DNA from 3 places in the Vibrio tarriae genome. Region 3 is predicted to be linked to each of the others. Evidence: predicted binding sites of a transcription regulator. Region 3 holds the regulator's gene; each other region holds the start of a gene.
The links. The regulator PurR, encoded in region 3, represses purine synthesis genes. The targets are predictions, from matches to a motif close to TNANGNAAACGTTTNCNTNA.

Region 1 (4,330 bases), 830 kb from region 3:
CCTTTTGGCGGATTACCTAAAATCGGCGCATCAGTTCAAACTGGCTTGCACTTTAGCCTCACGCCGTGAGCCCAAATTAGAGATTTCCATTTGCAACAGCGTCTTAAAATAGGCCGTCAAATCTATCAACAGCGTCCAGTTTCTTTGGTGTTGTTTGGCTTGTTAGCCTTGTCGACGGCTTTGGCTTCTTGGTTGAAATCTTCCGGCTGGCATGCCGATTATGTTTACCAATTAGAAAGGGCAGTGGGGGGAGATACCCATTTGCATGGCCTATTAGCCATGTTGCTGACGTTGGCGCTGTATCGAGTGCTTTCTGCCACGAGCCACAGCTATAAGATGATCATCGTCACTGGCCTGTTGGTGGCGATTTGCTGCTTGATTGATGAAGGTATTCAAGCCTTCACACCACTTCGCACTTTTTCTATTCAAGACATCTTAGCCAGTTTCATTGGGGTGACACTGGCCAGCGTGATCAACACTATGCTCGCGGGTTTACTCCAACGTAAGCAAAGAGAGCCTTATTAGACTTTCTTTTCACTATACCCTTCCTACTTGAAGCTGCAGCGGTGTTGGCTACGTTCGCTCACCCCAATCACAGTGTTTATCTATGCTCATGGGGATTCACTCTCTTGCCTCCTACCTGCAACTCCAAGTAGTTTTGGTATAACTAGCAGAACAGACTAATAGATGACGCGATAACGGCTCGGTTTGTGATTCATTACCAGCACGACATTGAGTAAAAACGCCCCCAAAATCGATAAACCTATGGTCAGTGGAGAAACAAAAAAGAACGAGGCGAGCAAGATTAAGCCATCTATCGCCATCTGACTTTTCCCGACTGAGATGCCAAATCTGTCTTGAATAAAGAGGCACAGCACATTAAAGCCGCCAAGGCTTGAGCGATGACGAAATAAAATCAGCATCCCTAAGCCCATCAATAGCCCTCCGGCTACCGCACAATAAACCACATTCACTTTTTCAAGAGTAATCAACATGGCCAGATGATCGGCAAAGATCGAGACTAAAGCGCCGGAAATCGCGCTATTAAACGCAAAACGAGCACCAAAGCGCTTCCAAGCCAACAGATAAAATGGGCAATTCGAGAGAAAATAAAGCACGCCAAAGGTCAGTGGCAAAAATTGGGTCATTAACAGCGCTAATCCTGTGGTTCCTCCGGTTAGCAGTTGCCCCGCTTGTAGAAAATAGACGCCCTGTGCGACAAGAAATGTCCCAGTTAGAATCGCGATCCAATCTTCTTTATGTGAATGTTTTTCCATAAATTCCGTTATCAGGAGAGAGAATGGCGCGGATGTTAATGAAAAGCGGATATTTTCGGTAGCTAGGGATGAAAAATTGAGGTAAACCTATGTCACATCCGCTTTACAGGGTGTAAAGCAAAAAATTGACAGTTTTGTTGTTTAGGTAGGTTTATCCCTACAGCAAGAACGCTGTCATAGTGGTTATGAAAAAACTGCATGATAAATTCATGAATTTGGGCTTTATGATAAAGATCAAATTATGTAGAATGCGCGCCATAATGTGATGACGAAAACGTTTGCGTTGAGTCATTGTGTGGTTTTTTTGCAATTTCAGTCAATCTGAGTCAGGAGATACAGATGCTTAAGCGTGATATGAACATCGCTGATTACGATCCGGAGCTATACGCTGCCATTCAGGAAGAGACGCTTCGTCAAGAAGAACATATTGAACTTATTGCTTCAGAAAACTACACCAGCCCGCGTGTAATGCAAGCACAAGGTTCTCAACTGACCAACAAGTACGCCGAAGGTTATCCAGGTAAGCGTTACTATGGTGGTTGTGAGTACGTGGACAAAGCAGAAGCTTTAGCGATTGATCGTGCTTGCCAACTGTTTGGCTGTGAATACGCGAACGTTCAGCCGCACTCAGGATCACAAGCGAACAGTGCGGTGTACATGGCGCTGCTCAACCCAGGTGACACAGTGCTAGGTATGAGCCTTGCTCACGGTGGTCATTTGACTCACGGTTCACCGGTTAACTTCTCGGGTAAACACTACAATGTGATCCCTTACGGCATCGATGAAGCGGGCCAAATTAACTACGACGAAATGGAATCCTTGGCACTGGAACATAAGCCTAAGATGATCATCGGTGGCTTCTCGGCTTACTCACAAATCGTAGATTGGAAACGCATGCGTGAAATCGCCGATAAAGTGGATGCTTACCTGTTTGTTGACATGGCACACGTTGCGGGCTTGATTGCGGCGGGTGTTTACCCAAGCCCAGTGCCTTTTGCACACGTTGTTACGACTACGACGCATAAAACGCTGGCTGGTCCACGCGGTGGCCTGATTTTGTCAAATGCCGGCGAGGAGATGTACAAAAAACTGAACTCAGCGGTATTCCCTGGCGGCCAAGGTGGTCCTTTAATGCACGTGATTGCAGCAAAAGCGGTGGCATTCAAAGAAGCGATGGAACCTGAGTTTAAAGCTTACCAAGCGCGTGTGGTGAAAAACGCCAAAGCCATGGTGGCTCAGTTCCAAGAACGTGGTTACAAGATCGTCTCTAACAGCACGGAAAACCATTTGTTCCTTGTTGATCTGATTGATAAAAACATCACAGGTAAAGAAGCAGATGCCGCTCTGGGCGCTGCCAATATCACGGTTAACAAGAACTCGGTACCAAATGACCCACGCAGCCCGTTTGTGACTTCAGGTATCCGTGTCGGTACACCTGCAATCACTCGCCGTGGTTTTACTGAGCAAGACGCAAAAGATCTCGCTAACTGGATGTGTGATGTTCTAGACAACATCAATGATCAAGGTGTGATTGAAGCGACGAAACAAAAAGTATTGGCGATCTGTCAACGTCTGCCTGTTTACGCTTAAGCGTTAAAACCCCAACCATGTGAAGTTGCAACGCCATGGTTGCAACTTTCTTTGGTTAGGTTGTCCTGATAAAAAAGCCTGCGAAGTTCGCAGGCTTTTTGTTGTCATCCCTAAACCACCGCTTTTAGCGGTGGTGATTGTTTGGTCAATGGCGTCAGTATTTACTTACTGACACTGATCATGGTGCCGGATTTACACTTGAACATGTAGTACTTGTTGCTTTCGGTAAACTTACCTAAGCCTTCCCCATCACAATAATCCACGTTGATATCGCGCATGATATCGAGAGTTTTCTCGGTTTTCAGGGCAAACTTTGCACCATCAGCGCACACAATACGTACTTGGCCATCATCGCTGACTGAGTAAATGTTCACTTCGGTATTACACAACTCAAAAGAGGCTTCACGATAGTTATCTTGCTGGGTATTCGAGGAACAACCAGCCAATAGCGCTGCAGCAGTGAGGGCAAATAAGCCGATATGATTCATTATTATTTCCTTGTGGTCAGGATTCACTCAAAAGCACCATCGGGCGAGCGAAAATTAATCGAAACTTTAGCCTAAGCCTATAGAAGCCAAGCGTAGGATTCAAGGTTAAATCGGGGAATCGGTTGAGATTATGGTGAAGGATCTCATCCCCGTGAAAAGCATCAAGCCTGCGAGGTGCAGGCTTGATGAGGAGGCTTATTTGACTTCTAAACCCTTGGCTTGTAAGTCAGCATGGTAAGAGGAACGTACAAAGGGTCCACAGGCTGCATGAGTAAAGCCGAGCTCTAGAGCAATCTCTTTCAGCTCATCAAACTCTGCGGGTGGCACGTAGCGTTCAACCGGCAGATGGTGGCGACTTGGTGCGAGATATTGGCCAAGAGTCAGCATGGTGACGCCATGAGCACGGAGATCTTTCAATACTTCGACGATCTCTTCTTTAGTTTCACCCAAGCCCATCATCAAACCGGATTTAGTCGGTACATGAGGATGCTGCTCTTTAAATTGACGCAGCAGTTCTAACGACCACTTATAGTTAGCGCCTGGGCGCACTTTACGATACAAGCGTGGTGCGGTTTCCAAATTGTGGTTGAACACATCGGGCGGATTGTCTTTTAAGGCCTCAAGAGCCACTTCCATACGACCACGGAAATCAGGCACTAAGGTTTCAATCTTGATGTGCGGATTCAAAGCGCGAATTTCACGGTTACAATCGGCGAAATGTTGTGCACCACCATCACGCAAGTCATCACGGTCCACCGAAGTAATTACCACGTACTTGAGCTTCATATCGTGAATGGTTTGTGCAAGCTTTTTCGGCTCTTCCGCTTCTGGTGCATTGGGGCGGCCATGGGCAACGTCACAGAATGGGCAGCGACGGGTACAGATAGCACCTAAAATCATAAAGGTCGCCGTACCATGGTTAAAACACTCAGCCAAGTTAGGGCAGGAGGCTTCTTCACAGACTGAGTGAAGATT
Region 2 (4,330 bases), 260 kb from region 3:
GCCTTTGCAGAAAACGATCGCAACAGTACCGGAACGGTACATTTCAACCTGTATGCCGGCGATATTTACAGCAGTTGTCCTGCGCTCGATCCTGCGCAGTTCAAGCAAGATATGAAAGCACTACAGGCGAAAGGTAAAGTATTTGTCCTTTCCTTAGGTGGCGCTGAAGGCACCATTACCCTTAACACTGATCAAGATGAAGCCAACTTTGTGAGCAGCCTGACTGCGTTGATCAAAGAATGGGGCTTTGATGGGTTGGATGTGGATCTCGAAAGTGGTTCAAACCTTGTTCATGGCTCACAAATTCAAGCGCGCTTAGGCCGAGCATTGAAGCAAATCGAGAAAAACATCGGTGGTGATATGTTCCTCACTATGGCGCCTGAACACCCTTATGTGCAAGGTGGTATGGTTGCCTACAGTGGAATTTGGGGCGCTTACATTCCGGTGATTAACGAAGTGCGTGACACGCTCGATATTCTGCATGTTCAGCTCTACAACAACGGTGGTTTACCTAACCCATATACACCGAGTGCGGCACCAGAAGGCTCTGTGGATATGATGGTCGCCCAATCAAAAATGTTGATTGAAGGCTTCACCTTAGCCAACGGGACACGCTTTGAACCACTGCGTGACGACCAAGTGGCCATTGGTTTGCCGTCAGGTCCAAGTTCGGCAAATTCAGGTCAAGCTCCAACCCAAAATATCCTTGATGCGTTGGATTGTTTAACCAAAGGAACCCGCTGCGGCACCATCAAACCAGCCTTTGCTTACCCAAATTATGCAGGGGTGATGACCTGGTCAATCAACTGGGATCAACATGATGGCTTTAATTTCTCCAAACCGGTTGGGGACAAACTTAGCCAGATGAATAATGTGCAATAAGCCCTATATGTTTTAAACCAACACCCTAGTTTAGCTAGGGTGTTTTCTTTTCTCTTAGAACATCACTTTCTACAATTATTTTTCGGTTCAGTCCTCAATTAATTCTCAATATTTCAAATAATTAGAAAATGGATGAGAGCTTGATGAGCAATTCGCACTTCAGGTTCAATCGAGTGTTCTAAACTAAAAGTGGTAGAAAACTATGTCAGGCTAGGGGGATATTATGATTACAGTTCACAGACATTACCGAGTGGCCGGTAAACCGCAGCTAAATGCTCACATAGAAATTAGCCCGCTTGGGAAATTGAGTATTGATGTAATGGAAACTCACCAACATCATGCCGCAGATTTTGAGCAAGTTAAGTTCGAAAAAAAGATCGGGCATACTCGAATTGTCAGTACTAACAAAAAGCGCCCATGGCAACTTTTTTTGGAAGAGCAAGACGCACGTGAACTAAGCCATCTTATTGAAGATGCGACGGATGAGTTAGAACAGCTAATGAATGATCTCTAATTCTTGTGCAGATTACTCACCCACGGAAATTGGGGTGAATAAAAAGCAAAGAGGTCAGCACATATTATGTGTTGACCTCAATTTTTCAGTTTTCACATTATGACGTGTGAAAACCTTAATCTTAAGTATGGAACTGCTCACACGCCATCATGGTGTTTTCAATTAGGCTTGCAACAGTCATTGGCCCCACACCACCTGGTACTGGAGTGATAAAACTCGCACGCGTGCGGGCAACATCGTATTCCACATCGCCAACCAGTTTGCCTGTATCTAAGCGGTTAATGCCGACATCGACCACAATCGCGCCTTCTTTAATCCATGCTCCCGGAATAAAGTTGGGTTTACCGACCGCAACCACCAAGACATCAGCTTGGCGAATATGGCCTTCGAGATCTTGAGTAAAGCGGTGGCAAGTGGTGGTAGTGCAACCTGCCAGTAACAGCTCTAACGTCATAGGGCGACCAACAATGTTGGAGGCACCCACAATCACCGCATGTTTACCGCGCAGTGGAATGTTGTAACGTTCAAGCAGAGTAATAATGCCTTTGGGTGTGCAAGAGCGCAGTTTCGGAATGCGCTGCGCCAAACGACCAACGTTGTAAGGGTGGAAACCATCCACATCTTTCTCAGGGTGAATACTCTCCAACACTTTGGTGGTATCAATACCCGCAGGTAACGGCAGTTGTACCAAAATACCATCGATTTGCGGATCGTTATTGAGTTCTTCAACCAGTGACAGCAAGGCTTCTTCACTCGCAGTGGCGGGTAAATCGAAAGATTTGGAGACAAAGCCGACTTCTTCACAGGCACGGCGTTTACTGCCGACATACACTTGTGAAGCAGGATCTTCGCCCACCAACACCACTGCTAGCCCAGGGGCTCGTAACCCGGCTTGAACCCGAGCTTTAACACGGGCTGCCACTTCTGAGCGCACCGTTTGCGAAATCAGCGTTCCATCAATATTTTGAGCAGTCATGACTTTCCTTACAGGTTTGGAGCGAAAATTTTTGCGCGCATTGTCGCAGATATTTTTGATAACATCCACAAGCAAACGTTTGCTTTGTTCTGTTTTTCGGCAGTTGAGATGAGATCGGTAAAATATTGCTCATTTGAAACAGAAAGTTAGACAAAGGCGTTGATCTAGCCCGTTTAACTCGTATAATCCTCACCCTGTAGCGCGCCCTTAGCTCAGTTGGATAGAGCACGTGCCTTCTAAGCATGTGGTCACAGGTTCGAATCCTGTAGGGCGTGCCATTATTCTAAGCGCCAGCAAGTGAATTCTTGCTGGCGCTTTTTCATTTCTGCGGTTTTATTTTGCTGGTGTGAACCATACTCTTGCGAGTACGTGAAGAGTGGAATAGCAGGATGGTGACTATCCAATGTATTGAGAATAAGCCGGATACAGCACAGAAGAATTGAGGAAATAAAGTAGCAGTCACTCCTCAATGGAGTGACTGCTACTTGAATTAGAATTTTACTTGGTAGTTCAAGGTATAAGTACGGCCACGGCCTTTGTAGTCATACGCAGCAGCATCGTAGTGAGCGGAATAAACGATCTGCGCACGTTGACCCCAAATGGTGGTGTAGTCGTGGTCAAACAGGTTGAGCACACCAAAACCGAGACTGCCCACAGGCAGTTGGTAGCTACCGACTAAGTCAAAGGTGGTATAACCGTCCAACTTGTTTTGTGCCTCATCTTTGTAGTCAAACATGGTTTGGCTCTGTAACTTAACCGCCAGATCCGCATCATACCAACCCGCCCAAGCACTGGCTTTTGATGTGCTGGCTTCGCCTGCTGTCATATCTTCCCAGCCGTTATCGCCTTTGACTTTCGAGACCACGTAGTGACCTGACGCACCCAATTGAACATTGGTGTGTACCCAGTAAGACGCCATGGCCTCAAACCCGTAAACACGTTTCTTATCTTCCACTTCTTCAATCAATAAGGTTTGCTTGTTGTAAGAAACAGATTTATCCGAGGTGGAATAGTAGGCTGCAGTTTGCAGGTTGAAACTGTCTTTCTCTAAGCGATAGCCCAGCTCAACGCTGTTGGTTTTAATGCCTGACATCTTAGAGCTATCGACATTGATACTGTCTTGCAACGTCCAATGGCTGCCGACCAGTTTGTAGTTGCCTTGGCCGTAGTATTTCGCAGGATCTGCCAGATCGAAACCTTGTGAGAAGTTAGCCCAAACTTGCGAGTGGTTATTGAGATGATAAAGCGTACCTAAGTTGAACAGACCCACGTTGTAATCAGTTTCGCCTCCCGGTACGGCATCGGCAGAAGTCCCTTTACCTTCAGCGATGTTCTTCTGCTGCGGGTAGCCTACGAAGTCATCGATTTTATTGACCATATGCTGGTAACGGAAGCCACCTTCGACTGACCAGTCGTCAGTGATGTCGTAACCTGCTTGAACAAAACCGGCGACAGAACCTACTTTAATCCCAGGGTAACGGCCCACTTGCGCGTAAGTACGGTTGATGAGGTTTCCTGAGTTGTTGGCGGTGGTTTTGTCATACAGGGCTTGGTTGCTGTCTAACTGATCTTGATAAGCATCAATCCCATACACCAGATTCAGTTTGTCAAAATTCTTCGCCAGAGCGGCCTTGAGTGAGATGACATCCGTGATTTGCTGGCCAGAAGACTGGTAGTAAGGGGTATAAGTTTGATCTTCTTTACGGTAGGAGGCTTCTGCAATCAGTTGGTGATTCAAGAATTCATCATTGACGTAAGACGCACTCAGCATCATACGTTCCGTGCCGTGTTCGCGGTCTGAGTCAAAGCCGTTTCTCACGTCCACAAACTTGTTATTGACGATGTACAGGCCGTAAGGGGAGTCTTGCTGGCTATCATAGTATTGCGCCAACAGGTTGAGTTTTTGAGTTTCAGAAATATTCACACCCACAGTCGTCATCAAATCAACGGTTTGGTTG
Region 3 (17,929 bases):
TGGGCTTTTTCCAGCTCCAACACTTGCTGCATTTGCGCCATGACAGATTGGCTATCCGCCAGTTCTGCACCACTTTGCTCACGTAGCGTTTCTAATGCATCGTTAGCTTTGATCCATGCAGGTGCAATTGACTCAAAACGGGCGATTTGCGTTTGCAGTTCTTGCTCTTGATGGCGCAGTTGACCACGTTGTTCACGGCAGTTTTCCTGCTCGGTTTCCAGCTCTTCTAGCAGTGCAGAGTGGCGCTCACGCTCTAACCCGACGGTCGCGGCATCATCCAATACCACCATATGTTGTTTGTGGTATTGGGTTGCCAGCTCACGCACGCTGCGTTGCTGCTCAAGTTGGCGCTCAAGGTCTCGTTGTTGTGCTTGCCACTGCGCTTCATTTTGCACCACATGTTGAGCTTCACGCGCTTGGCGGATCACTTGCTGCGCTTGCTTCGAAGCTTCACTGCGCGCGACCTCACCCAGCACGCGTTTCACCAATTCAAACGCATGGTTGAACTGCTGCGCCGCGGCTGAAGACATATCCAGCTTGTGTTTGAGAGCCAACAGTTCGCTGGTGCGCGTTTCCTGCTCCGCTTTCAGTTGAGTAGCTAACGCTTGCGCACTTTCCGCAGTGAGTTCTGGCTTATCCAATAAGCGACGCGCTTTATCGAGCGCTTGCACGGCTTGTTGATATTGCAGAGCACGGGTTTGCTGCACGTCGAGGGCTTGCTGATAATCGGCCAATTGCGATTTGAGGCTATCCACTTCCTCTTCACTGATGGTGGTGCGCTCTTCGGCCATCATCACTCGCTCATTGGCTTCTTCGACCACCATCATCTGCTCTTCGAGGCGGAAATTCAGCTCTTCGAGATCTTCTTGGTAGCGTTCAATTTTTTCTTGCTGACGCAGCGCGTTTTGCACCAATTGCAGGTGGTCAGACGCGCCTTGGTAATCTTGCTCCAGCGCAGACTCTTGCTCAACCAGCAGTTCTAGCTCTTCGTGAACACGGTTCAGCAAGCTGTTTTGCTCAATCAGGGTTTCACGAGAAGAGAACAACTCACCGCGCAGAACCAACGTTTGTCCCACTTTGTTGCGACGATCATTGGCGTGGCGCATGTAGTCCGCAGCCACATAATTGGTCGATTCGGTGATCAGGTGTTTGAACAGATCTCGATCCGCTTGCGTGGTCTTGATCGCTTCCAGCGTCATGCGGTTTTCACGCAGCGCGGATTCCATATCTTGGAACGCTTTCTTCACGCCGCCATTTTGTGGCAGCAGATAATCACGCAGTGAACGGGTGATTGCACTGGAAATACCGCCGTAAAGCGAAGCTTCAATCAAACGGTAGAATTTTGAACGGTCTGAGCTGTTACGCAGTTTTTTCGGGATCACGCCGAATTCAAACATCTGCGCGTGGTAATCCACAATCGACGGGAAAGATTTGAAGTGCGCGCCTTCAATCTGACCCACTGCATCTTTCACTTCATTGATTTGGCGAACACGCGCATGTTTGTCGGATACGGTTTCGACCAACACATCGGTCGGTTTAACATGACTTGGCAAACCTTGGATCAAGAAAGGTTTGATATCCACTTTCTTATCACGTCCCGCCACTTGTTGTAGCTTCACCGCAAACAGTAAACGTTGGTTACGTGAGTTCACCACATCCAACGCGGCGTAACACGCCCCCGCTTGCAGCTTACCGTACAAACCTTTATCGCGAGAAGCTTGCGAGCTCCCCGCTTCGGTAGTGTTACGGAAATGGAGCAGGCTTTGGTCTGGGATCAAAGCGGTGATAAACGCCGCCATGGTGGTAGACTTACCCGCACCGTTACCACCGGATAAAGTGGTCACTAAATTATCAATGTCAAAGGTACGCGCAAAGAAGCCGTTCCAGTTGATCATGGTTAGCGATTGATATTTACCTCGTTCAATCATGCTTCATCTTCCCACTCGGTTTGCTCTTCGTCGTACTCGGTTGCTGGGTTTTCCAACAGGCTTTGCTGGCTTGGTTCTGGGGTATGCACCACAGCTTCACCATCACGGATCAGGCGCAGCTGCGCTTCACGCACATCACCGCCCAAACGCACATCCGCACCAAAACGAAATACCGCTTCAGTGATGCGGAATTTGGCCGTATCACCAATGGTGATCACCATACCGAGGCGACGTAAACGACGCAGCGAAGTACGCACTTTTTCAAACAGCTTCTCGCGATCCAGATCCGAGCCGCTCGCGCGGTTCGTCACCAGCTTCATCAGCTTCTTCTCTTCCACCAGTGTCAGTAGCTCATCGTACAGCTCTTGGTTGGTGAAAATGCCTTCGTGCGCTAAACGCTCAGGGCTCAAATAGAGGAAACAGAGCACTTTACCCACCAGCATATCCAGCTCAGAGAGCACACTGCGGTTGATAAGCGAAGTGGAACGTGGACGCAGATAGAAAAAACCCTCCGGCGCGCGCACCAGTTCGGTGTGGTAGCGTTGATAAAACAGCGCCAAATCCGGCTCAAAATCCGACAGGAAGGCGTGGTTATCCAAATCGTCACTGGAAACATGACGCCCCGCACGCAGCAAACTGTCTAGCGCTGGAAATAGCGGGTTTGCAATCGCTTTGGCCAGATTCTCTGGCATGTATTCATTAATATCGGTCGATGACATTCGCTTGTACCTTTGCGCCAAAATCGTTGATCGCCGTCCAGTCAGGCTGGATAGCGCGGTAGTCGGACTCGGAATAACCCAGTCTTACCGCTTGGTCGACAACCATTCGGGCTAAATCGAAATGATGGGTTCGTGGGTGGCTGGCTAAGTAATCACGCAGTACAAGTGCTAAATCAATCGCTGCGCCCTGCTCTTTATGCACTTTCAGCATGTCGCCAATCCGCTGCGCAAGTTCATCGTTCACTTGTTGCAGCTCTTCGTATTCCACTTCCATCGGCACATGACCGGTAACTTCTTCGTCACGCAGGGTCAAGGTTTCATCTCGCAGATCGGATAGACGTTCTGCATCGGCGTAAGTGAGATACCAAGGTTGTTCAAAATAGTCGTTCATTGACTGACGCAGACGTTGGCTGAACGCGCGGTTCTGGTCCATATCAATCGCGGTACGAATAAACTTGTGGACGTGGCGATCGTAACCGATCCAAAGATCAATCGACTGCTGCCCCCAGCTCGTGATGCGGTCAAGCTTCATCTGCAGCGCAAACAGCGTCTCTTCGATGAAATCCAATTCCAGATCGCCATACACGCACTCCTGAATATCGAGAATTTGCGTTTGCAACTCATCGCCAGCCGCTTGCAAGGTATCTTGCAACTCACGCAGTGTGGCGGAAGTCTCAGACAGCAAGGCTTCACAGTTGTTGATCGCATCACGCCAATCTTTATTCAGCAGATCGGCAATCTGTTCTTTGACCGATTGCTGCTGCTCATCCATCACACGCTGGTTAAGATCGATGCGATCGAAGATTTCACTCACCGAATATTTGAGCACGCCAAACACGTTTTTGCGCCAATGGGCGACACTGCCACCCTGCTGCGCGGATTCCACGGCTTTCGCCATCTCATCCGCGACCATAGAGAGTTGGATGGATAGTTTCAGTTTGGAAAATTCGCGATGACGAACATAGTAATCGGTAATGCCGATCGCTAAAGGAGTCAAACGGTAGATGCTGGCACCTTCCGTCATTTCGCTGGTAAAGCGACTGAGTAAGCGCTGCTTCACCAGATCATTAATCGCATTGTTAGCCCGAAAGGCTGAGGCTTCTCCCGATTCTGCAAACAAGCGCGTGACTATCGCGAATGCATCGTGAAGTTCCCCTTCTCCGAGCTCTTCATCAAATCTTTCATTACTGAGCACAGCAATCGCGAGCAAAAATGCCAGCCGCTCAGTAGGCAGATTCAATGAGAAGTCATACTGTTTTACCCAAGTGACGAGTTCGTCGATGGGCTTTTGCACAGTATCCTGAGTAAACTCACTCATTGTGTATCCTGTTATTGTTTTTTCTTAGCCCATACGTGAATGTATCGGCCCAATGAGAGGTAAGGCTCCTGACGGCAGAATTTGCGCTCCAGTGCCACCAAATCCTCATACTGGTATTCGCCCATATTTTTCATGTTTCCGATGTAATCACTGAAACAACGAATACCGGATTTCCCGCAGATCTCAAAACCCGATTCTTCGATCCATTGGTAGACCTCTTCGGGGAGCAAGCCTTTCTGCGGTTGTAATTTAAACCGTTTGCGGTGCGGCATATCTTCTAGCACGTGCGGAATGTTGCCACACACGGCGTTTTTGTAAACCAAACCGTGATAGTTGTAAAACATCACCGACACCATGCCGCCCGGTCTGACTTGCGCCAACAAATTTTGCAACGCTGGTTTGGGCTCCGCTAACCATTCCATCACCGCATGAAACAGCACCAAATCCACGGGCGCATCAAGGTGCGCTTGAATCGTCTGCACTGGTGAATGGACGAAGCGATACTGCTCAAGCAGGCCATTGTTTGCAATATCCTGCTCGGCCAATTGCAACATTTCCGAAGAAAGATCACAGAGTGTCACTCGATGCCCAAGGCGAGCGATTTTTTGCGATACTTGCGCCAAGCCGCCACCCGCATCGAGCACGTGCAAGGGAACTTTTTGCGTGTCCAGTTGACTGAGAAGCTGCTCCAAATCTTCCCAAACAATGACTTGGCGGATCTCACCTTTGTCAGAACCGTATATATTTTTTGCAAATTTGTGGGCAATATCGTCGAAATTGCGATCTTCTGTCACAGTAGCTTGAGTTATGATAACGAACCGTGCCTGCTATTCTGTCATACGAATGGCAGGAATAAAGAGGCTTCGACTCTTTTTATACTCAAGTGCTGTTTTTTCGGACTGTTTTCTCTATGTTTGAGCTGAAAAAAATTTTTTCTTCACTGTTGATGCCTCTGCCAGCGCTGCTGATCATTGGTTTCGTGGGCCTGATGCTGATCATGTTCACGGCAAAACGTAAAACTGGCTGCCTAGTGGTGTTGTTCTCCCTCACTGGGTTATTTCTGGTTTCCTTTCAACCCGTGGCGACTCGTTTATTGATGCCACTTGAACGTACTTACACGGCATTTTTACCCGTAGAAGGTACTCTTGACTACGTGATGGTGCTCGGTAATGGCCATGTGGTTGATGATGACATCCCCCCCACCTCAGAGCTTACTCGTGCTGCGCTCATGCGCTTAACAGAAGGCATTCGTATTAGTCGTATGTATCCGGGTTCGAAACTTATCCTCTCCGGTTACGCTGGTGGTAGTGAAGTTAGCCACGCTCGGATGATGGCGCGTGTCGCTTTAGCGTTAGGTGTGCCGAAATCGGATATTATTTTGCTGGAAACCGCTAAAGATACTTGGGAAGAAGCGCGCCAAGCTGCGGCTTTCGTGCAACAAAAGCGCATGGTACTGGTCACCTCAGCAAGCCATATGAAGCGTGCGATGCGCGAATTTGAATCGGCAGGTTTAACGCCAATCCCAGCACCGACTAACTACTTAGGTCATCTCAATATTGTTCAGCCTTGGGATAAGTACATTCCTAAATCACGCTATCTTGAGCAAACCGAACAGTATTGGTACGAAACATTAGGCCTATTGTGGCAAAAACTGCGTGATACCGTTGCCGGAGATAGCAGTGAACAGGTAGGAACGCCCTCTGTCGTAGAAGAAGCTCCGACAACGCCCTAATCGCCCCAAATCATCCAACTCGTTAAAAAATAAGTAAAAAACTGGCATTTAGCCAGTTTTTTAATTTTTACAATGCAGAAAAGGATGAAGACACTTTCGAAGTTTAATCCCCAGCGAACATATAACCTTCGCCGTGAACCGTCACAAAAATTTGCGGGTTTTTTGGATCCATTTCCATCTTGGCGCGCATACGTCGAATCAACACATCAATAGTACGATCGTTTGGCGCATCCACACGGTGGCTGATCATGTTCAAAATACGTTCACGACTCAGCACCTGATTCGGATAAGAAGAAAGCGCGACTAACAACTCGTATTCCGCTTTAGTGAGCTTCACAGGCTCACCGTTACGACTTAAGGCACGGCGCTGAACATCGAACGTCCACTCACCAAAATGCACCAGTTTGTCATCTTGTTTGTCCGTATTTCTCTCTCGCTGTGCGAGGGAAATTCGCCATAATAAGTTTTTTACACGAACCTGGAGCTCACGCAAATCGACGGGTTTAGTGACATAATCGTCCGCGCCCATTTCGAGGCCAACGATTTTGTCGATACTGTCGGTGCGTCCTGTCACTAAAATAATGCCAATCTCCGACTGGCTGCGTAATTCTCGCGTCAATAACAGACCGTCTTCACCGGGCAAATTGATGTCCAGCAAAACCAGATCGATGTCATTGAGTTCTAACGCTTCTCTCATCTGCGCGCCACTTTCTGCTTCTGTTACTTGGTAACCTTCATTTTGAAAGTAACCACTTAACTTACTCCGCGTGACGAGGTCATCTTCAACCACAAGTACGTGATAGCTCATAATGCACCATTTTAAATAACTGGATGTATCGCAGGGTTATTCTATTCATATCTGTTAATAATTCGAGAAAAACCGTGAGAAATCTCACCTTTTTTTGATGCAAAGCAAACTTCATTTAACAGATTAACAACCTATTCTTTTCTTTTCACATGCTGTCACAATAAGAGTGATAGCTGTTCATGTTTATGGTTTAGACTAAGTACACATCGATTGGGAGTGCAGAAATGATACAAGAACTGAAAATCCTCAATGAAAAGCGTGCTGAAATCTATTGGTGGCTGTCGAGCCTGTTTTTTAAGGAACTGAATGAGCAAGATATCGCTCGTTATCACTCAGCAGAAATTCGCACTTTTTTAAGCGGACTCGCCGATGAGCAAAGCCTAAGCGGCGAAGTTAAAAACTTGATAGATACGCTCAACCGACTACAAGATCGTCAAGATGCGCAGTTAGAACTCGCCGCGGATTTCTGCGATCTCTTTTTGAAATCAGACCGTGATTCCGCCCTACCCTATGCCTCCGTCTATACCGATAAAGGTTTACTCAATGGCAAGCCTGCACAGCAAATGCGTGAGTTACTCAACGCACATGGGGTTAAGGTTGAAAAAAATATCAATGAGCCTGAGGATCATCTTGCCATACAGCTCGACTTTTTAGCGCATCTTGCGATCAGCGCTAACCAAATTGAGCACAGAGCACAACTGAGTTCAGCGCTACAAGCTCAGTCCGACTTCATAAGCCAACACTTACTCACTTGGCTGCCTGCCTTTGTTGAACGTTGCACTCAATTTGATGCATTCGGATTGTACTCAGCCGCCGCTCGTTTAGCGTTAGTCTTTATTAAGCAAGATCAACGCTGTATTGATGAGCTGGTTCACGACATCCATTAGTCAATACGGTTGCAGCTTAAAGTAGAATGAGGATAGACGAATTAATTGTGAAATGGCTTATAGTTTGATGAATGAATTTCGTTGCGACGGAGAGATTTGCAGTCTAAAATCCACCCGCAAACGATAAAAACGAATAAAAATGTAAACCGCTGTTTTTTAGCGGTTTTTGTTTTTTATTACTTTAGGTTTATTACTTTAGGCATAGTGATTGAAGCGCTTTACGTACGGCATAGTGTTGGACATGTGCTCGCACAGAGTGTGAAGATTCGCTCAGTCTCGCCTTACTTCTGCTGATTAAATCCACCGATGTTATTCGCTGGCAGCAGTCATCGACAGGAACACTCTATGGCTACGATTAAAGATGTGGCGCGCCTTGCGGGCGTGTCAACCACCACCGTTTCTCACGTTATCAATAAAACTCGTTTTGTGGCAGAAACCACCCAAGAGAAAGTGATGGAAGCCGTTAAGCAACTGAACTACGCGCCAAGTGCCGTAGCACGCAGCTTAAAGTGCAATACCACTCGCACGATTGGTATGTTAGTGACGCAATCTACTAACCTGTTTTTCTCGGAAGTTATCGACGGTGTGGAAAGCTACTGTTACCGTCAAGGCTATACGCTGATCCTATGTAACACAGGCGGCATCTATGAAAAGCAACGCGATTATATCCGCATGCTGGCCGAAAAACGGGTTGATGGCATTTTGGTGATGTGCTCAGACCTAACCCAAGAACTGCAAGATATGTTGGATGCGCACAAAGATATTCCAAAAGTGGTTATGGATTGGGGTCCAGAAACGTCGCACGCCGATAAAATCATCGATAACTCAGAAGAAGGCGGCTACCTCGCGACCAAATATCTCACTGACCGCGGTCACACTGAGATTGCATGTTTGAGTGGTCACTTCGTCAAAGCCGCATGCCAAGAGCGCATTCAAGGTTTCCGCCGCGCAATGGCGGAAGCTAATTTGACCGTCAATGAAGATTGGATCTTGGAAGGTAACTTTGAGTGTGATACTGCCGTTTTAGCGGCGGATAAAATCATTGCGATGGACAAGCGCCCCACGGCGGTATTCTGTTTCAACGATACGATGGCATTAGGTCTGATGAGCCGTTTGCAACAGAAAGGCATACGTATTCCAGAAGATATGTCTGTCATCGGTTACGATAATATCGAGTTAGCAGAATACTTCTCTCCACCACTGACCACAGTGCACCAACCCAAGCGTCGTGTGGGCAAGAACGCGTTTGAAATTTTGTTAGAGCGCATTAAAGATAAAGAACATGATCGCCGTATTTTCGAAATGCACCCAGAGATCGTAGAGCGCGATACGGTGAAAGACTTGACAAAATCCTAACTTTCTTGACAATTCATAACGCCTATATTTGAAACCCTGTCACATAAATATGACAAAACATATGTAGAGCGAGTATCATTAATAGCGCTTATTCTCACAATTGAAATATCAGTATGTGAGGATGAGCCAAGAATGATTAATTTTTATCAGGAAAAATGTCACGCACAGGGCAAACCATTCGAAAGAGTGGGACGCAAAGCCTCCGGCCTAAACCAGAAGACGTGGTAGGTAGCGGGGTTACCGATGGCAAAATGCATACACTATGTTGACTCATCATTGACATGGCCGATGCATGTATTTGCTAATTTTCTCGGACCTGACTTGGTGGCGTATGTAACAATACTCCGAGACTAACAGCATGGATAAACCAGTATTAAAAGATTCAATGCGGCTCTTTGAGCAGCTAGGACGTGTTAAATCTCGTTCAATGTTTGGTGGCTTTGGTATTTTCGTCGACGAAACTATGTTTGCGCTTGTGGTTAACGATACGCTGCACATCCGTGCAGATGACGCCACAATCGAAAAGTATAAACAGCAAGGTTATGAACCTTATGTTTACAAAAAACGTGGCTTCCCCGTTGTAACTAAGTACTACGCTCTACCTGAAGATTGTTGGAGTCACCCAGACTCTATCCTTAATGAAGCGCGTGCAGCACTGGAGGTCGCTAAGGCCGAACGTGAAACTCAAGCACAAGCGAAACCTGATCGTTTGAAAGATCTTCCTAACTTGCGTTTAGCAACAGAAAGAATGCTCAAAAAAGCAGGTATCGAAACCGTCGAGTCTCTTCAGACTCTTGGTTCTGTCGAAGCTTATAAAGCGGTTCAACGAACCCACACGGCAGAAGTGAGTTTAGAGCTGTTATGGGCTCTAGAAGGCGCAATCGAAGGTAAACATTGGTCGGTGATCCCACAAAATCGTCGTGATGAGCTATTAAGGCATCTCTGAGTTTCATTTTGAGTTCATCAACGCCTGTAATCATCCTGTGTTTTTACACACCCTATATTTCATAACGCGTCCAAAGTGGCGCGTTATTTTTTTGAAAGAAAAACGGCCTTTGACCTGTCTTTACTTTTAGGCTCTCTATGTATCTCCAGTAAATTCAGTTACAGACGATATACTTGAGTAATGAGCGATACTCTCATGACTTGGAGTGACAAGTCGGCGGTCACTGTGTGCACCCACATCAAACCAGAGACACTCTATGATTGGGTGAAGAAACGTAGCCCACACTGCTGAAGAGCCAAGTAAAACGGGCAATATCACGCCCCACAAACCATAAAGTAATGACTAGGTACTCGAATGTATAAAAAACTCATCATCGCCATTGTTTTGATTGCCATCGCCGCGCTCTTGGTGACGCAGTTTAGCCAATACCTAACACTAGATGTCGCGAAAGCCAAACAAGCCGAATTAGCGAATTATATTGATGCCCATTTGCTGCAAGCCGCACTGATCTATTTTGTGGTGTATGTTCTCCTAACCGCATTTTCAATCCCCGGCGCAACGGTCGTGACTTTATTGGGAGCGGCCCTATTTGGCTTTTGGTTGAGCTTACTGCTGGCTTCTTTTGCCAGTACTATTGGTGCCACTCTCGCCTTTCTCAGTAGCCGCTTCTTATTGCGAGATTGGGTGCAAGCTAAATTCGCTGATAAATTGCAGACCATCAATCAAGGTATTGAACGAGATGGCGCGTTTTATTTACTCTCTCTGCGACTGATCCCGATTTTTCCATTTTTCCTGATTAACTTAGTGATGGGGCTAACGCCTATCTCCACTTGGCGTTACTACTGGGTCAGCCAACTTGGTATGCTGCCGGGTACAGCGGTGTATCTCAATGCTGGTACTCAACTGGCGGAAATCTCAAGCTTAGGCGAAATTGTGTCGCTCCCTGTGCTCGCTTCATTCGTTTTGTTAGGCGTATTTCCGATAGTGGTGAAATGGCTCATGGGCAAAGTTCAGCAGCGTGCCACTCAATCGACGGTGAAGTAAGTCACTCTTGGTAAAAATAAGCTGGGAAGGACAATGAAAATCTACACGGCCACTCATCCGCTTGAAGCGCACATGCTGATGCAGCTTTTGCATCAGCAAGGGATAGCGTGTGAGTTGCGTGGAGAAATGCTGTTTGCGCTGCGCGGCGAGATCCCGATGGATTCCAGCAGCGCCCCTTCACTTTGGTTACAGAAACCGGAGCAACAAACCGCAGCGCAGCAAATCATCCGTGAATTTCTCAATCCCCCACCCGCCGAATGCTGGCAGTGTCCAGAGTGTGGGGAACATCATGAAGGGCAATTTTCCGCCTGCTGGCAGTGTGGTTTTAGCCAAACTGCTCAGTGAGGGATTAGCGGATTTGGCGCTGGATAAACTCGATAGAACGCTGATTAAATAGCTCAGGCTGCTCGACATTACATACATGACCGCAGTTTGGGATTTCATACAGCTCACTTTGTGCGTGGAGCGCCACCATCTCTTTCACCGGATGGATGAACATGTAATCCTTCTCTCCCATCAAATATAAGGTTGGGATCGGCAATTCGCGGTCGCGGAAATAACGCATCAGCGGATTCACCTCAGCGGTTAACGTAAACCAACGTTTAAATTCTTTCTGACAGAGCTTTTGCGCTTCACGAATAAACAGATGGCGAGACTCTTTTTGACTACGCTGCGGCATCACTATGTAAGCAAATAAGCGATACAGCCACATGTACGGGATGAGGTGCTTACTCAAATGTCCTAGCTTAACCAACACTTGCGAACGCGCATTAAGCCGTGTGACCGCGCCACCAAGCACCATAGAATTGACCCGATGCGTGGCAAGCTCAGCAAGGTTACGGACTATGATGGTACCCAGCGACATGCCCACAAAATGCGCCGACTGGATTTTCAAGTGATCAAGCACTTTGAGCACATCCAGCGTCACGGTCTTAAACGTATAGCGATTGGCAATCCAGTCTCTGAGTAACTGATTGGATTTCCCATGGCCGCGCAAATCAATCAGCAATAAATTGAAATGCTGCCGATACGCTTTGATCTGCTTGAACCATATGGATGAGCTGCCCCCCGCACCATGAACGAACACCACCCACTCCTGACTTGTCGGGTGAAGATAAGTTTTGTGAAACAGCACTTTTTCGGCAATGGCAGTCATAGGGGAAGACATTGAAACCTCTTAATTACGCAGGCCAAGACTACCATAATCTTAGTCAAGAGAATCCCCCCAGTTGTAAGAAACTGTTGAGTGAAACAGAAAAAAGGCACCTTGCGGTGCCTGAGAGATGATTCATAGACCCAAACGACTTGGAGTGGCAGCCAACACTGCTGCCGCTTCAAATCGGACGGTGATATCGTTAGCCAAATCGCGCGAGTCGATACATCTTCATATACTCTTGGGCAGACTCTTCCCAACTGAAGTTTTGCTGCATGGCACGTTGTTGCACTTTCAGCATCTCTTCTGGCTGCTGCAGATAAAACAAGAGTGCCCGCTGCATAGTGATCAATAGAGCTTCTGGCGTGGGCTCTTGGTAACCAAAGCCTGTCGCGCGCTCCGGGAATTTATCGTAATCGTTCACCGTATCTTTCAAGCCACCCACTTCACGAACAATAGGCAGAGTGCCGTAAGCCATGCTGTAAATCTGATTGAGCCCACAGGCTTCAAATTCAGAAGGCATTAAGAAGAAATCCGATCCCGCTTCAACCCAGTGCGCTAAACGCTCACTGTAGGTCTCGACAAACGCAAACTTGGCCCGATGATAATGAGCGATCTTATTCAGCCGCGCAGCGACTTCCGGCTCACCAGTACCAACAATGACCACTTGAACGTTATTTCGCAGGAACTGCTCTAAAATCGGCAACAGGTAATGAAAGCCTTTCTGATGCGTTAAACGGCAAACCATACCAAACAGAGGTACATCGGTAACCGGCAGGTGTAACTCTTCCTGCAGCGCAGTTTTACAGAGCGCTTTCCCCTTGCGCATCGAATCTGGCTCATCGCTGTAGGTTGCTGGCAGATAGTGGTCGGTTCTTGGATTCCACTCGCTGTAATCACAACCGTTGACGATACCGTGTAAATCGCGCGCTCGGCGCACAAAATCATCCACAAGCCCGTGAGCCCCAAGAGGCGTTAAAAGCTCAGCCGCATAATTAGGACTCACCGCATTCACTTTATCCGCAAAAGCGATCCCCGCCCTCAGCATGCTCACATGATCGTGACCGTATTGCAGAAATTCCATACCCGATAAATTGAGCTCAGGAATGACTTCTAACTGATGGTAGGAAAAGATCCCTTTAAAAATCGCGTTATGCACCGTCAGCACACTTTTGACTTGCTCAAAAAAGCTGTCATAGCGATAACGGGTTTTCAGCAAAAAAGGCACCAAACTCGTGTGCCAATCATTCGCATGAATGATGTCAGGCTGAATACCGAGTTTCGGCAGTACGTCCAAACACGCTGCAGAGAAAAAACCAAACCGTTCACCATTATCGGCATAGGCTTGATTATTCTCAGCATACAGCGCCGGGCGGTCAAAATAAGCAGGGCAATCAATCAGATAGATTGGCACACCGTCTAGCTCGCATTTTAAAACACGATACTGAGTGTGCGGCCAGTGTGTCAGCTCTGTTTCCAGTACTAACTCTGCATCTTCCTTTCCCGGTACTGAACGATAAGCAGGCAGCGCAATAGCTACCTGCTGATGCAACGCTTTCAACGCTTGTGGCAGCGCTTTTGCCACATCGGCCAGGCCACCACTTTTTACCAGCCCCTGTACTTCTGAAACGGTAAACCAAACGTTGAATTGTTCCATTCTAGAATCCTACCTTACTACCTTTCGCAATCACCACAATCCCTTCATCGGAAACGTGGAAACGCTTTCTGTCCATTTCCAAATCTTCACCAATGATGGTACCGGCGGCGATCTCGACATCTTTATCGATAATGGCGCGCTTAATCGTGCAGCCAGCTCCTATTTTCACGTCGCCCAAGATAACAGATTCACTGATAAAAGAGCCAGCAGCAATGTTGCTACGGAAACCCAGAACTGATTTATAAATGGTTGATCCTTGGATATAACTTCCCCCAGAGATCAAGCTATCTGTGATTTTGACTTTCTTGTCTTTGACATCCACAAACGTCGCAGGTGGCAAAGGAGGATAGTAGGTGTGCAGCGGCCAGCTGCGGTTGTATAGCGAAAATTCTGGATCTTTGTCGAGCAAGTCCATATGTGCCGACCAGTACGATTCGATGGTTCCGACATCACGCCAGTAGGTCGATTCCTTCTCTCCCTTAATTTTGTTGGTCGTGAAGTCATACACATAGACTTTACCGCGCGGGAACATTTTCGGAATGATGTCTTTGCCAAAGTCATGGCTGGACTGGTTATTTTCAGCATCTTCACGCAGTTCTTTGCTGAGCGTTTCTGCTTCGAAGATGTAGTTACCCATCGAGACCAGTGCCCACTCAGGTTCACCGGGGATCGATTTGGGATTGCTCGGTTTCTCTTCAAAACCGACCATTTTGCCGTTTTCATCCACTTCAATCACCCCAAACTGAGAGGCTTGGCTGATCGGCATACGCAGTGCAGAAACGGTCAATTCCGCTTCCATACGGCGATGAAAATCGAGCATTTGGCGAATATCCATCTTGTAGATATGGTCTGAGCCAAAAATACAGACTTGATCTGGCGCGACGATCTCAACAAAACGGAGGTTTTGATAAATCGCATCGGCAGTGCCTTCATACCAACGTTTTCCATCACGCATTTGTGCGGGAATAATGTCGATAAAACGATCCGTGATCCCAGAAAGATTCCAGCCCTTTTTCATATGAATGTATAGCGATTGCGATTTGAACTGCGTCAGAACATAAATCCGCATTAAATCGGCATTCACGAAGTTATTGAGTGCAAAGTCGATTAAACGGTAGCTTCCACCAAAAGGAACTGCCGGCTTGGTACGGGTTTCAGTCAACGGCTTCAAACGTGACCCTTCTCCTCCCGCCAAAATCATGCCTAATACTCCAGCCATGTGTTGTTCTCCATTCTTTTATAATATTTGCCGAACCACGAAATTTTTGCTTTAGGGGTCCTGGCTCGGCGCTCCATGCTAACCGACAGCAACATCAGTACGACAGCCAGCACAAATGTGCTGAATAAACAATGCAATCGGTTGGCTATACGTTATCGAATCCTTGGCCGAATACCAATCAATTTCTTAAAATCTCAGTGGTGAAACAAAACGAGATGGAAAAGACTTATTCCAACTCACACTCTTTGGGTAGTTCAATGACATAAACCTCATATTCAGCCATCACGGCACATTAACTGCCTGAATGTCAGCTCACCTCCTAAATAATGAAAATGATGATTTAGCGAAGAAAATCGCTCAATACATAGAAAAGAATACGTAGCGGATAAATATCGGACTGAGAAAGAGCGTTGGGTTCTGGGGCGCAAAGTTTGCGAGAAGGTAACGCCAGAACTCGCTAAAAGGACTCAGATTGAGTGGTTAATCTCATAGTAGGCAGGATCAAAGTGTAAGACTCTTTCGTGAGTCACACTCTGGCAAATTGATGATGAAAAGCATCAATACCAATCTGGCATTTCTCAGAACTGCTTCGCAAAGCCTGATACAAAAATAAGACAAGGCAGCGAGGCTGCCTTGTCTTATTTTGATTGAACAAAGGATGAGTCGGATTATTTCGCGTTTTTGCGTTTATCCGTGACCAACCATTTACCCTCTTGGTAAACCGCCATCCAACCGGAAGGTTTACCCTCCGTCTCGGTACGCACGTAATGCTCTTTCTCTTTACGAGAGAAGCGCACCACCGCAGGTAAGCCATCAGGGTCATGTGCGGGTGCAGAAGTCAGATACTGGTATTTTTCTGGCAAACGCTCAGCAAAACGTTTCAACTCTTCCACCAAAGGCGCGCGCGTTTCACGCGATTTAGGGAAATTGCTCGCCGCAAAGAACAGGCCTGATGCACCATCACGAAGCACAAAATACGCATCCGAATTTTCACAAGGCAGTTCAGGGAAATGCACTGGCTCTTCTTTCGGTGGCGCAACTTCGCCATTTTTCAGGATCTTACGCGTATTTTTACAAGCATCATTGGTACAACCCATGTACTTACCAAAGCGGCCATTTTTCAGCACCATGTCTGAGCCACATTTGTCACACTCGACGGTTGGGCCTTCATAACCTTTGACTTTGAACTCGCCTTCTTCAACGATAAAGCCTTCACAGTTCGGATTGTTACCACAAACATGCAGCTTACGCTTATCGTCAATCAGATACGCATCCATCGCCGTTTCACAAATTGGGCAACGCTTCTTAGCACGCAATGCTGCGGTTTCGACATCCTCTTCGAGAACGTTGATCACGCCATCTTCGTCACCTAAGTTGATGGTGGTTTTGCAGCGCTCTTTCGGCGGTAATGCATAGCCAGAACAGCCTAAAAACACACCAGTCGATGCTGTACGAATCCCCATCGGGCGCGAACAGGTCGGACACAAAATGTTGGTCATCACGATGTGATTAGGCTTCATGCCACCTAAGCTTTCATCTTGCTCCGCCGTTTCGAGGTCGCGACTGAAATCAGCAAAGAACTCATCCAGTACTGCTGTCCAATTCACTTCACCTTCGGCGATTTGGTCGAGTTTCTCTTCCATACGTGCGGTAAAGTCGTAGTTCATCAAGTCGTCAAAATTTTCATCAAGACGATCGGTGACAATTTCACCCATTTTTTCCGCGAAGAAACGGCGCTGATCGACTTTCACATAACCACGGTCTTGAATGGTCGAAATGATCGATGCATACGTCGATGGGCGACCAATGCCACGCTTTTCCAACTCTTTCACCAATGCCGCTTCCGTGTAACGCGCTGGCGGTTTGGTAAAGTGCTGTTTCGGATCTAGGCTGACGAGCTTTAGGCTATCACCGACCTTCACCGGAGGCAGGATCTGATCTTCGTTTTTACCCAACGGACGCTGTACGCGAGTCCAACCATCAAACTTGAGGATACGACCTTTCGCTTTCAGGGTGTACTCTGCCGCTTTTACACTGACTGTCGTGGAATCGTATTGCGCAGGTGTCATTTGACAGGCCACAAACTGATTCCAAATCAGGGCATACAGCTTGTGTGCATCCGCTTCCATTCCTTCCAGATCGTCGGCGGTGACAGTCACATCCGAAGGACGAATCGCTTCGTGCGCCTCTTGGGCATTTTGCTTGCTGCCATACACATTTGGCTGGCTTGGCAAATACGCCTCACCGTAATGCTTGGTGATGTAGCCACGCAGATTCTCGACCGCTTCCGCACTCAAGTTGGTTGAGTCGGTACGCATATAGGTGATGTAACCCGCTTCATACAAGCGCTGAGCGAGCATCATGGTCTTTTTCACCCCATAGCCAAGGCGAGTGCTCGCGGCTTGCTGCAGGGTTGACGTAATGAAAGGCGCACTCGGTTTACTGGTGGTCGGTTTGTCTTCGCGTTTGCACACTTCGTACTGCGCTTTATTGAGCGCAGCAACCGCCGCCAAGGCTTGCGTTTCGTTCACGGGCTTGAAAGCTAAACCGTCTTTTTGGGCCACCAACAGGCGAAAATCTTGCTTGTCTGCGGTCAAGGTATCGGCATTGATGTCCCAAAATTCTTCCGGAACAAATGCTTTGATTTCGCGTTCACGCTCAACCAGAAGTTTCACGGCGACAGACTGTACACGACCAGCGGAAAGGCCTCGCGCCACTTTTTTCCACAGCAGTGGCGAGACCATAAAGCCCACAACGCGGTCCATGAAACGGCGTGCTTGTTGAGCGTTCACGCCATCCATATTCAGTTCACCAGGCTGCTTAAAAGCCTGCTGAATGGCGTTTTTGGTGATTTCGTTAAATACCACTCGTTTATATCGCTTTTCATCGCCACCGATGATCTCACGAAGGTGCCAAGCGATGGCTTCTCCCTCGCGGTCCAAGTCGGTTGCGAGATAAACGCTGTCAGCGTCTTTTGCGAGCTTTTGCAGCTCAGCCACCACTTTCTCTTTACCGGGCAGAATTTGGTAATTGGCTTGCCAGCCGTGATACGGATCGACACCCATCTTTTTGATCAGCGCTGCGCGTTCTTTTTCACGCTTCTGCTGCTCTTTATCAGTAGTAGATGCTTTCTTAGTCGATGCTGCCGCCGCTTTACCGGTC

Region 1: a site for PurR is predicted at 1,544-1,563, ahead of glyA (serine hydroxymethyltransferase). Genes of this name have one in related genera too.
Region 2: a site for PurR is predicted at 2,440-2,459, ahead of folD (bifunctional methylenetetrahydrofolate dehydrogenase/methenyltetrahydrofolate cyclohydrolase FolD). Genes of this name have one in related genera too.

The regions. Positions count from the first base shown of each region.
Region 1 covers NZ_CP022353.1:1,856,221-1,860,550, reverse strand. Annotated here, with positions in the region: gene vpsP (exopolysaccharide biosynthesis protein VpsP) at 1-112, shown strand, start outside; gene vpsQ (exopolysaccharide biosynthesis protein VpsQ) at 91-525, shown strand; gene CEQ48_RS14190 (YitT family protein) at 681-1,277, opposite strand; gene glyA (serine hydroxymethyltransferase) at 1,617-2,867, shown strand; gene CEQ48_RS14180 (hypothetical protein) at 3,029-3,355, opposite strand; gene lipA (lipoyl synthase) at 3,551-4,330, opposite strand, start outside.
Region 2 covers NZ_CP022353.1:772,169-776,498, forward strand. Annotated here, with positions in the region: gene CEQ48_RS09210 (Ig-like domain-containing protein) at 1-882, shown strand, start outside; gene CEQ48_RS09215 (hypothetical protein) at 1,106-1,396, shown strand; gene folD (bifunctional methylenetetrahydrofolate dehydrogenase/methenyltetrahydrofolate cyclohydrolase FolD) at 1,518-2,372, opposite strand; tRNA gene CEQ48_RS09225 (tRNA-Arg) at 2,574-2,650, shown strand; gene iutA (IutA-like xeno-aerobactin receptor) at 2,863-4,330, opposite strand, start outside.
Region 3 covers NZ_CP022353.1:1,022,825-1,040,753, reverse strand. Annotated here, with positions in the region: gene mukB (chromosome partition protein MukB) at 1-1,928, opposite strand, end outside; gene mukE (chromosome partition protein MukE) at 1,925-2,647, opposite strand; gene mukF (chromosome partition protein MukF) at 2,628-3,965, opposite strand; gene cmoM (tRNA uridine 5-oxyacetic acid(34) methyltransferase CmoM) at 3,977-4,759, opposite strand; gene elyC (envelope biogenesis factor ElyC) at 4,876-5,697, shown strand; gene torR (two-component system response regulator TorR) at 5,801-6,505, opposite strand; gene torD (molecular chaperone TorD) at 6,730-7,392, shown strand; gene purR (HTH-type transcriptional repressor PurR) at 7,738-8,748, shown strand; cyclic di-GMP riboswitch class I at 8,907-8,993, shown strand; gene CEQ48_RS10440 (TfoX/Sxy family DNA transformation protein) at 9,107-9,694, shown strand; gene CEQ48_RS10430 (TVP38/TMEM64 family protein) at 10,049-10,738, shown strand; gene CEQ48_RS10425 (putative signal transducing protein) at 10,772-11,083, shown strand; gene CEQ48_RS10420 (alpha/beta fold hydrolase) at 11,088-11,906, opposite strand; gene glgA (glycogen synthase GlgA) at 12,094-13,548, opposite strand; gene glgC (glucose-1-phosphate adenylyltransferase) at 13,550-14,767, opposite strand; gene topA (type I DNA topoisomerase) at 15,436-17,929, opposite strand, start outside.